3 regions of the Streptomyces sp. NPDC111606 genome follow, and region 3 is predicted to be linked to each of the others. Evidence: predicted binding sites of a transcription regulator. Region 3 holds the regulator's gene; each other region holds the start of a gene.
The links. The regulator HrcA, encoded in region 3, represses chaperone genes, less so after heat shock. The targets are predictions, from matches to a motif close to TTNGCACTCNGNNNNNCNGAGTGCNAA.
Positions count from the first base shown of each region.

Region 1: groES (co-chaperone GroES) is a predicted target of HrcA. The motif match lies at 1,281-1,307, and genes of this name have one in related genera.
Region 2: groL (chaperonin GroEL) is a predicted target of HrcA. The motif match lies at 1,342-1,368, and genes of this name have one in related genera.

Region 1 covers NZ_JBVKBY010000002.1:40,054-42,319, reverse strand. The annotation lists gene groL (chaperonin GroEL) at 1-707, opposite strand, end outside; gene groES (co-chaperone GroES) at 826-1,134, opposite strand; gene ACZ7M7_RS08125 (polysaccharide deacetylase family protein) at 1,494-2,266, opposite strand, start outside.
Region 2 covers NZ_JBVKBY010000013.1:222,843-225,108, forward strand. The annotation lists gene groL (chaperonin GroEL) at 1-1,178, opposite strand, end outside; gene ACZ7M7_RS37415 (cold-shock protein) at 1,537-1,743, opposite strand; gene ACZ7M7_RS37420 (MoaD/ThiS family protein) at 2,194-2,266, opposite strand, start outside.
Region 3 covers NZ_JBVKBY010000001.1:1,060,677-1,062,942, reverse strand. The annotation lists gene ACZ7M7_RS04925 (DUF3097 domain-containing protein) at 1-1, opposite strand, end outside; gene ACZ7M7_RS04920 (MBL fold metallo-hydrolase) at 44-781, opposite strand; gene hrcA (heat-inducible transcriptional repressor HrcA) at 944-1,960, shown strand; gene dnaJ (molecular chaperone DnaJ) at 1,961-2,266, shown strand, end outside.

The DNA of each region.
Region 1 (2,266 bases), on a different contig from region 3:
TCCAGCAGCGGCAGCAGGTCCGCGATGGAGGAGATCTTGCCCTGATTGATGAGGACGTACGGGTCCTCCAGGACGGCCTCCATGCGCTCCTGGTCCGTCACGAAGTACGGCGACAGGTAGCCCTTGTCGAAGGCCATGCCCTCGGTGAAGTCCAGTTCCAGACCGAAGGTGTTGGACTCCTCGACGGTGATGACACCGTCCTTGCCGACCTTGTCCATCGCCTCGGCGATGAGCTCGCCGACCTGCGTGTCCTGGGCGGACAGACCGGCGACGGCGGCGATGTCGGACTTCTCGTCGATCGGGCGGGCGGTCGCGAGGAGCTCCTCGGAGACCGCGGCCACGGCCGCGTCGATGCCCTTCTTCAGCAGCGCCGGGGAAGCACCCGCGGCGACGTTCTTCAGGCCCTCGCGCACCAGCGCCTGGGCGAGCACGGTGGCGGTGGTCGTACCGTCACCCGCGATGTCGTTGGTCTTGGTCGCCACCTCCTTCACCAGCTGGGCGCCGAGGTTCTCGTACGGGTCCTCGACCTCGACCTCACGGGCGATGGTGACGCCGTCGTTGGTGATGGTGGGCGCGCCGAACTTCTTGTCGATGACGACGTTGCGGCCCTTGGGGCCGATCGTCACCTTGACCGTGTCGGCCAGCTTGTTGACGCCGCGCTCGAGGGCGCGACGGGCGTCCTCGTCGAACTTCAGGATCTTCGCCATGACAGCGGGAGCCCTCTCGAATCTGTGGGTTAAAAAGACACTGCGCCCCGGGCGCCCGGCTTCTTATGTGGTCGCGGGGGCCAGGGGCGCAGCTGGAAGCAAAAATGCTTGAGGTGTCTTACTTCTCGATGATCGCGAGCACGTCGCGAGCCGAGAGGACGAGGTACTCCTCGCCGTTGTACTTCACCTCGGTGCCGCCGTACTTGCTGTACAGCACGATGTCGCCGGTCTTGACGTCGAGCGGCAGGCGCTCGCCGTTCTCGAAGCGGCCCGGGCCCACGGCCAGGACGACGCCCTCCTGGGGCTTCTCCTTGGCGGTGTCCGGGATGACCAGGCCAGAGGCGGTGGTCTGCTCGGCGTCGAGCGGCTGGACCACAATGCGGTCCTCGAGCGGCTTGATGGCAACCTTGGAGCTGGTGGTCGTCACGATCCGACCTCCCCCTTCGGAGATCTCACGGGGTTAACTGTCTGAGGTGGCGACCAGGTGGATCCGTCGTCGCGGGTGCCGGACCTGCCCGTCGCGTAGTTGGCACTCTCCAGTGGGGAGTGCCAGACCCGAGACTATGACCGCGATTAGCACTCGGTCAAGCGGACTGCTAATTCGCTGCGCTTGCTGTGCCGCGTTCGGGTGACCGGGCGCGCTTTGGGTGAACGGTGTTGCCGTGGCCGCCTGAGGGCTGCCGCCCCCAGACCCCCGCCATCGGCCTGGACGGCCTCGTCCTCAAACGCCGGACGGGCTGAATTTGCCTGGACCGGCGCCAAAAGGATCCCTCAGACGCCTGGCCCTCAGATGTAGTCCTCCAACCGGCCCACCGTCAGGCCCCGCTCCTGAATCTCGCGCAGCAGCCTCGTCGTCCGCTCTCTCAGCGTCAGCCCCGCCGGCTCGGCCGACGGGACCGACACGATGTCCCCGGCCCGCAGCCGTCCGGGGCCGTGCGCGTACGTCAGTTCGCCGTCGCCCTCCATGGCCGCCCGCCACAGCACGACCGCCGTCACCCCGCAGTGGGCCGCGGCACGGAGTGTGGTCGTGTCGTACGTGCCGTAGGGCGGGCGGAAGAGGCGGGGGCGGATGCCGAAGCGGGCGCGGAGCTTGTTCTGCTGGCCGCAGATCTCGGCGCGCTGGCCGGCGTACGGCAGACTGCGCAGGGCGGCGTGGTCGAGGGTGTGGTTCTGGATCGACGCGCCCACCGAGCGCAGGCGCGCGAAGTGGCCGTAGCCCGGGCCCACCACGCTGTCCGTGAGGAACATGCTGACGGGCAGCCGTAGTTCACGGACCATGTCGACGAAGCGGGGGTCCTTCTCGGCGCCGTCGTCGTAGGTGAGGAAGACGACCTTGTCACGGGTGGGCGCGCGATGCACGACGGGCAGTGGGTGGCCGCCGGGCGGCCCGAGCCGCAGCCGACGGCCGGGCGGGGGCGGTGGCGCGGCGAGTGGGGTGGTCAGGCCCCAGCGGCGGTACGGCTGTGTCGTGTGCGTCGGGCTGTCCGCCGACCGTGTGCTGTGGGCCGCCCTGTCGCCCGGCTTCGCCCCGCCGGGGCCGACCGGGCCGGTCGGCTGCG
Region 2 (2,266 bases), on a different contig from region 3:
CGGTGCTTGCGCTCCTTGAGCTCCACCTCGGTGGCGGCACCGGCCTTGATGACCGCGACACCGCCGGCGAGCTTCGCCAGGCGCTCCTGCAGCTTCTCGCGGTCGTAGTCCGAGTCGCTGTTCTCGATCTCGGCGCGGATCTGGTTGACACGGCCCGCGACCTGCTCGGAGGAGCCGGCACCGTCGACGATGGTGGTCTCGTCCTTGGTGATGACGACCTTGCGGGCCTTGCCCAGGAGGTCCAGGGAGGTGTTCTCGAGCTTGAGACCGACCTCCTCGGAGATGACCTCGCCACCGGTGAGGATGGCGATGTCGTTCAGCATCGCCTTGCGGCGGTCACCGAAGCCCGGGGCCTTGACGGCGACGGACTTGAAAGTGCCGCGGATCTTGTTGACGACCAGGGTCGACAGGGCCTCGCCCTCGACGTCCTCGGCGATGATCAGCAGCGGCTTGCCCGACTGCATGACCTTCTCCAGGAGCGGGAGCAGGTCCTTGACGGAGCCGATCTTGGAGTTGGCGATCAGGATGTACGGGTCGTCGAGCGACGCCTCCATCCGCTCCATGTCGGTGGCGAAGTACGCCGAGATGTAGCCCTTGTCGAAGCGCATACCCTCGGTGAGCTCCAGCTCGAGACCGAAGGTCTGGGACTCCTCGACGGTGATGACGCCTTCCTTGCCGACCTTGTCCATCGCCTCGGCGATGAGCTCGCCGATCTGGGTGTCGGCGGCGGAGATGGAGGCCGTGGAGGCGATCTGCTCCTTGGTCTCGACGTCCTTCGCCTGCTCCAGCAGGGCGGCGGAGACGGCCTCGACGGCGCGCTCGATGCCGCGCTTGAGGGCCATCGGGTTGGCGCCGGCGGCTACGTTGCGCAGGCCTTCCTTGACGAGGGCCTGGGCGAGAACGGTCGCCGTGGTCGTACCGTCACCGGCGACGTCGTCCGTCTTCTTGGCGACTTCCTTGACCAGCTCGGCGCCGATCTTCTCGTACGGGTCCTCGAGCTCGATCTCCTTGGCGATGGAGACACCATCGTTGGTGATCGTGGGGGCGCCCCACTTCTTCTCGAGGACGACGTTGCGACCCTTGGGGCCGAGCGTCACCTTGACGGCGTCCGCGAGCTGGTTCATGCCGCGCTCGAGGCCGCGCCGCGCCTCCTCGTCGAACGCGATGATCTTGGCCATGTGAAGTGGTCCCTCCAGGACTGGGGGTGATTCCTTCGGACCGCGCCCGCGCCCGCGACGGACGGCTCACATGCCTGGTGGTTCCTTGCCCCACCCGGCCTGCGGGCCTCACCGACCCGGTCCTTCTTTGTCACTCTCACCTTCAGAGTGCTAACGCCAATGATTAGCACTCGGGGTAGGCGAGTGCAAGCGGCTCTCGGGTATCGGGCGGCGCGCTCTGCGGTGCGCGAACAGGGGGGCGGGGCCGGGGCCGGACCCGGGCAGGACCCGGACAGACCCGGACATGGCGAAGGGCTCGCACCCCGGGAGGTGCGAGCCCTTCGAAGAAGAACGTCGCTGCTGTTAGTCGACGCGTGCTTCAGCCGGTGGCCAGACGGACCATGTCCGCCTGCGGCCCCTTCTGGCCCTGCGAGATCTCGAAATCGACCCGCTGGCCTTCCTCCAGGGTGCGGTAACCGTCCATCTGGATCGCGCTGTAGTGGACGAAAACATCCGCACCACCGTCGACCGCGATGAAGCCGTACCCCTTCTCCGCGTTGAACCACTTGACGGTGCCCTGAGCCATGCCTAACTCCCCTATTACTGGCCCTTGCACAGATCCACACTTCGCGGATCCGGGTCAGACCTCACCCCCCATCGGTCGGGGGCGTGCGCCGGAACGCGTCGACCGCGGCTGAATGTATCTGCCCAACTGCCGTCTGCAACAGGTCAATCGGACGAGAAATCCGGGCACGACCGGTCGGGAATGTGGGGACAATTCCGCTGACTTCAGGTCAAGTCGGACCCGGCATACGGAAGAAAAGCCGCAAAAAACCCGCACACTTTGGCTACTTCTTGTCGGGCTTGCGGCAGAAATCAAGGGCAGCCGACCAGTGAATCGGCGGCACGTTCCCCAACTGTACCTCGCTCAACCACACAGAATTGCCCCCTCCGCTTCTCTCACGGAGGGGGCAATTCGATGAACTCTCGGTTACCGGTGTTACCGATGGTAATGATCGGTCATTCGGTCAGCCTGTCAGCCACCCGCGACGGCCGGAATGATGGAGACGCCGGCACCGTCCGGAGTCGCGGTCTCCAGACCCTGCTCG
Region 3 (2,266 bases):
TTCGGATGACGATAGGAGAAGCCCCGCGGGTACGTCTCGCGGATCAGGGCGACACGCCGAAGCGGGCCGCCAAGGCGTTCCGCTGGCGTCGTACGAACTCCGCGTCCACCACCGCTCCGTGACCGGGCACGTACAGCGCATCCTCGCCGCCCAGGTCCAGCAGGCGGTCCAGGGCGGCCGGCCAGTGCGACGGTACGGCGTCGGGGCCCGCCTGGGGTTCGCCGGACTCCTCCACCAGATCGCCGCAGAAGACGACCTCCCGATCGCCGGGGGCCACGCCCGGCACCAGCACGACCAGATCGTGGGCCGTGTGGGCCGGGCCCACGTTCGCCAGCAGGACCTGGCGGCCGCCCTCCAGGTCGAGGGTCCACTCGCCGCTCACCTGGTGCCGGGGGTGGACCAGGGCGTCGAGGGCCTCGTCCGCCGCGTCCGGGTCCAGGCCGTTGCCCACGGCGTCCGAGCGCAGTTCCGCACGCTCGTGCGCGAACACCGTGTCCATGCCCACCGCGCCGTACACCTCCGCCCCGGCGAACGCCGCAGCCCCGAAGACGTGATCGAAGTGGGGATGGGTCAGCGCGAGATGGGTCACACGGTGACCCGCGAGCCACTGGGCCTGCGTACGCAACCGCGCGCCCTCTCCGAGGCTTGACCCGGCGTCGATCACGAGCGCCGTGTCCCGGCCCACGACCAGCCCCGCGGTGCAGTCCCAGCCCGGAAGCCGGCATCTGCCCACCCCGGCCGCCAGCCGTTCCCACCCGAGCTCTTCCCAAGTCACCGTCATACGGCGACGCTAACCAAGACACCACCGTCGGGCACGGTGGTGCCGGACCGGCCTTGCCCGGGGCGTACCCCACCGCCGTACACTGGCCGGGGACGGTTGGCACTCACCAGCGCAGAGTGCCAGGCGAAATGTCAAGGGGACGACTTCTGGAGGTGTGCGCGGTTGCTGAGTGAACGCAGGCTTCAGGTGTTGCGCGCCATCGTCCAGGACTATGTCGGGACCGAGGAGCCGGTCGGGTCGAAGGCGCTGACCGAGCGCCACAACCTCGGGGTGTCCCCGGCGACCGTCCGCAATGACATGGCTGCCCTGGAGGACGAGGGTTTCATCGCCCAGCCGCACACCAGCGCGGGGCGCATCCCGACCGACAAGGGTTACCGGCTGTTCGTCGACAAGCTCGCCGGCGTCAAGCCGATGACCCCGCCGGAGCGGCGCGCCATCCAGAACTTCCTCGACGGCGCCGTCGACCTCGACGACGTCGTGGCGCGCACCGTGCGGCTGCTCGCGCAGCTCACGCGGCAGGTCGCCGTCGTGCAGTACCCGTCGCTGACCCGGTCCACCGTCCGGCATGTGGAGCTGCTCTCGCTCGCGCCCGCGCGTGTGATGCTCGTGCTGATCACGGACACCGGGCGGGTCGAGCAGCGGATGATCGACTGTCCCGCGCCCTTCGGCGAAGCCTCGCTCGCGGACCTGCGCGCGCGGCTCAACAGCCGGGTCGCGGGGCGGCGCTTCACCGACGTGCCCAGGCTCGTCGAGGACCTCGCCGAGGCCTTCGACATGGAGGACCGCGGCACAGTCTCGGCGGTGCTCTCCACTCTGCTGGAGACACTCGTCGAGGAGAACGAAGAGCGGCTGATGATCGGCGGCACCGCCAATCTCACCCGCTTCGGACATGACTTCCCCCTCACCATCCGGCCCGTCCTGGAGGCACTCGAGGAGCATGTCGTGCTCCTCAAGCTCCTTGGCGAGGCAGGGGATTCGGGCATGACCGTACGCATCGGTCACGAGAACGCCTACGAGGGACTCAACTCAACGTCTGTCGTGTCGGTCGGCTACGGTTCGGGCGGCGAGGCAGTAGCCAAGCTCGGCGTGGTCGGACCGACCCGCATGGATTACCCGGGAACGATGGGAGCGGTACGCGCAGTGGCACGGTACGTCGGACAGATCCTGGCGGAGTCGTAAGTGGCCACGGACTACTACGCCGTTCTCGGCGTGCGTCGCGACGCGTCGCAGGAAGAGATCAAGAAGGCCTTCCGGCGGCTCGCGCGCGAGCTGCACCCGGACGTCAACCCGGATCCGAAGACCCAGGAGCGGTTCAAGGAGATCAACGCCGCTTACGAGGTGTTGTCGGACCCGCAGAAGAAGCAGGTCTACGACCTCGGCGGCGACCCGCTGTCCCAGGCGGGCGGCGCGGGAGCCGGCGGCTTCGGCGCGGGCGGCTTCGGGAACTTCTCGGACATCATGGACGCGTTCTTCGGTACGGCGTCC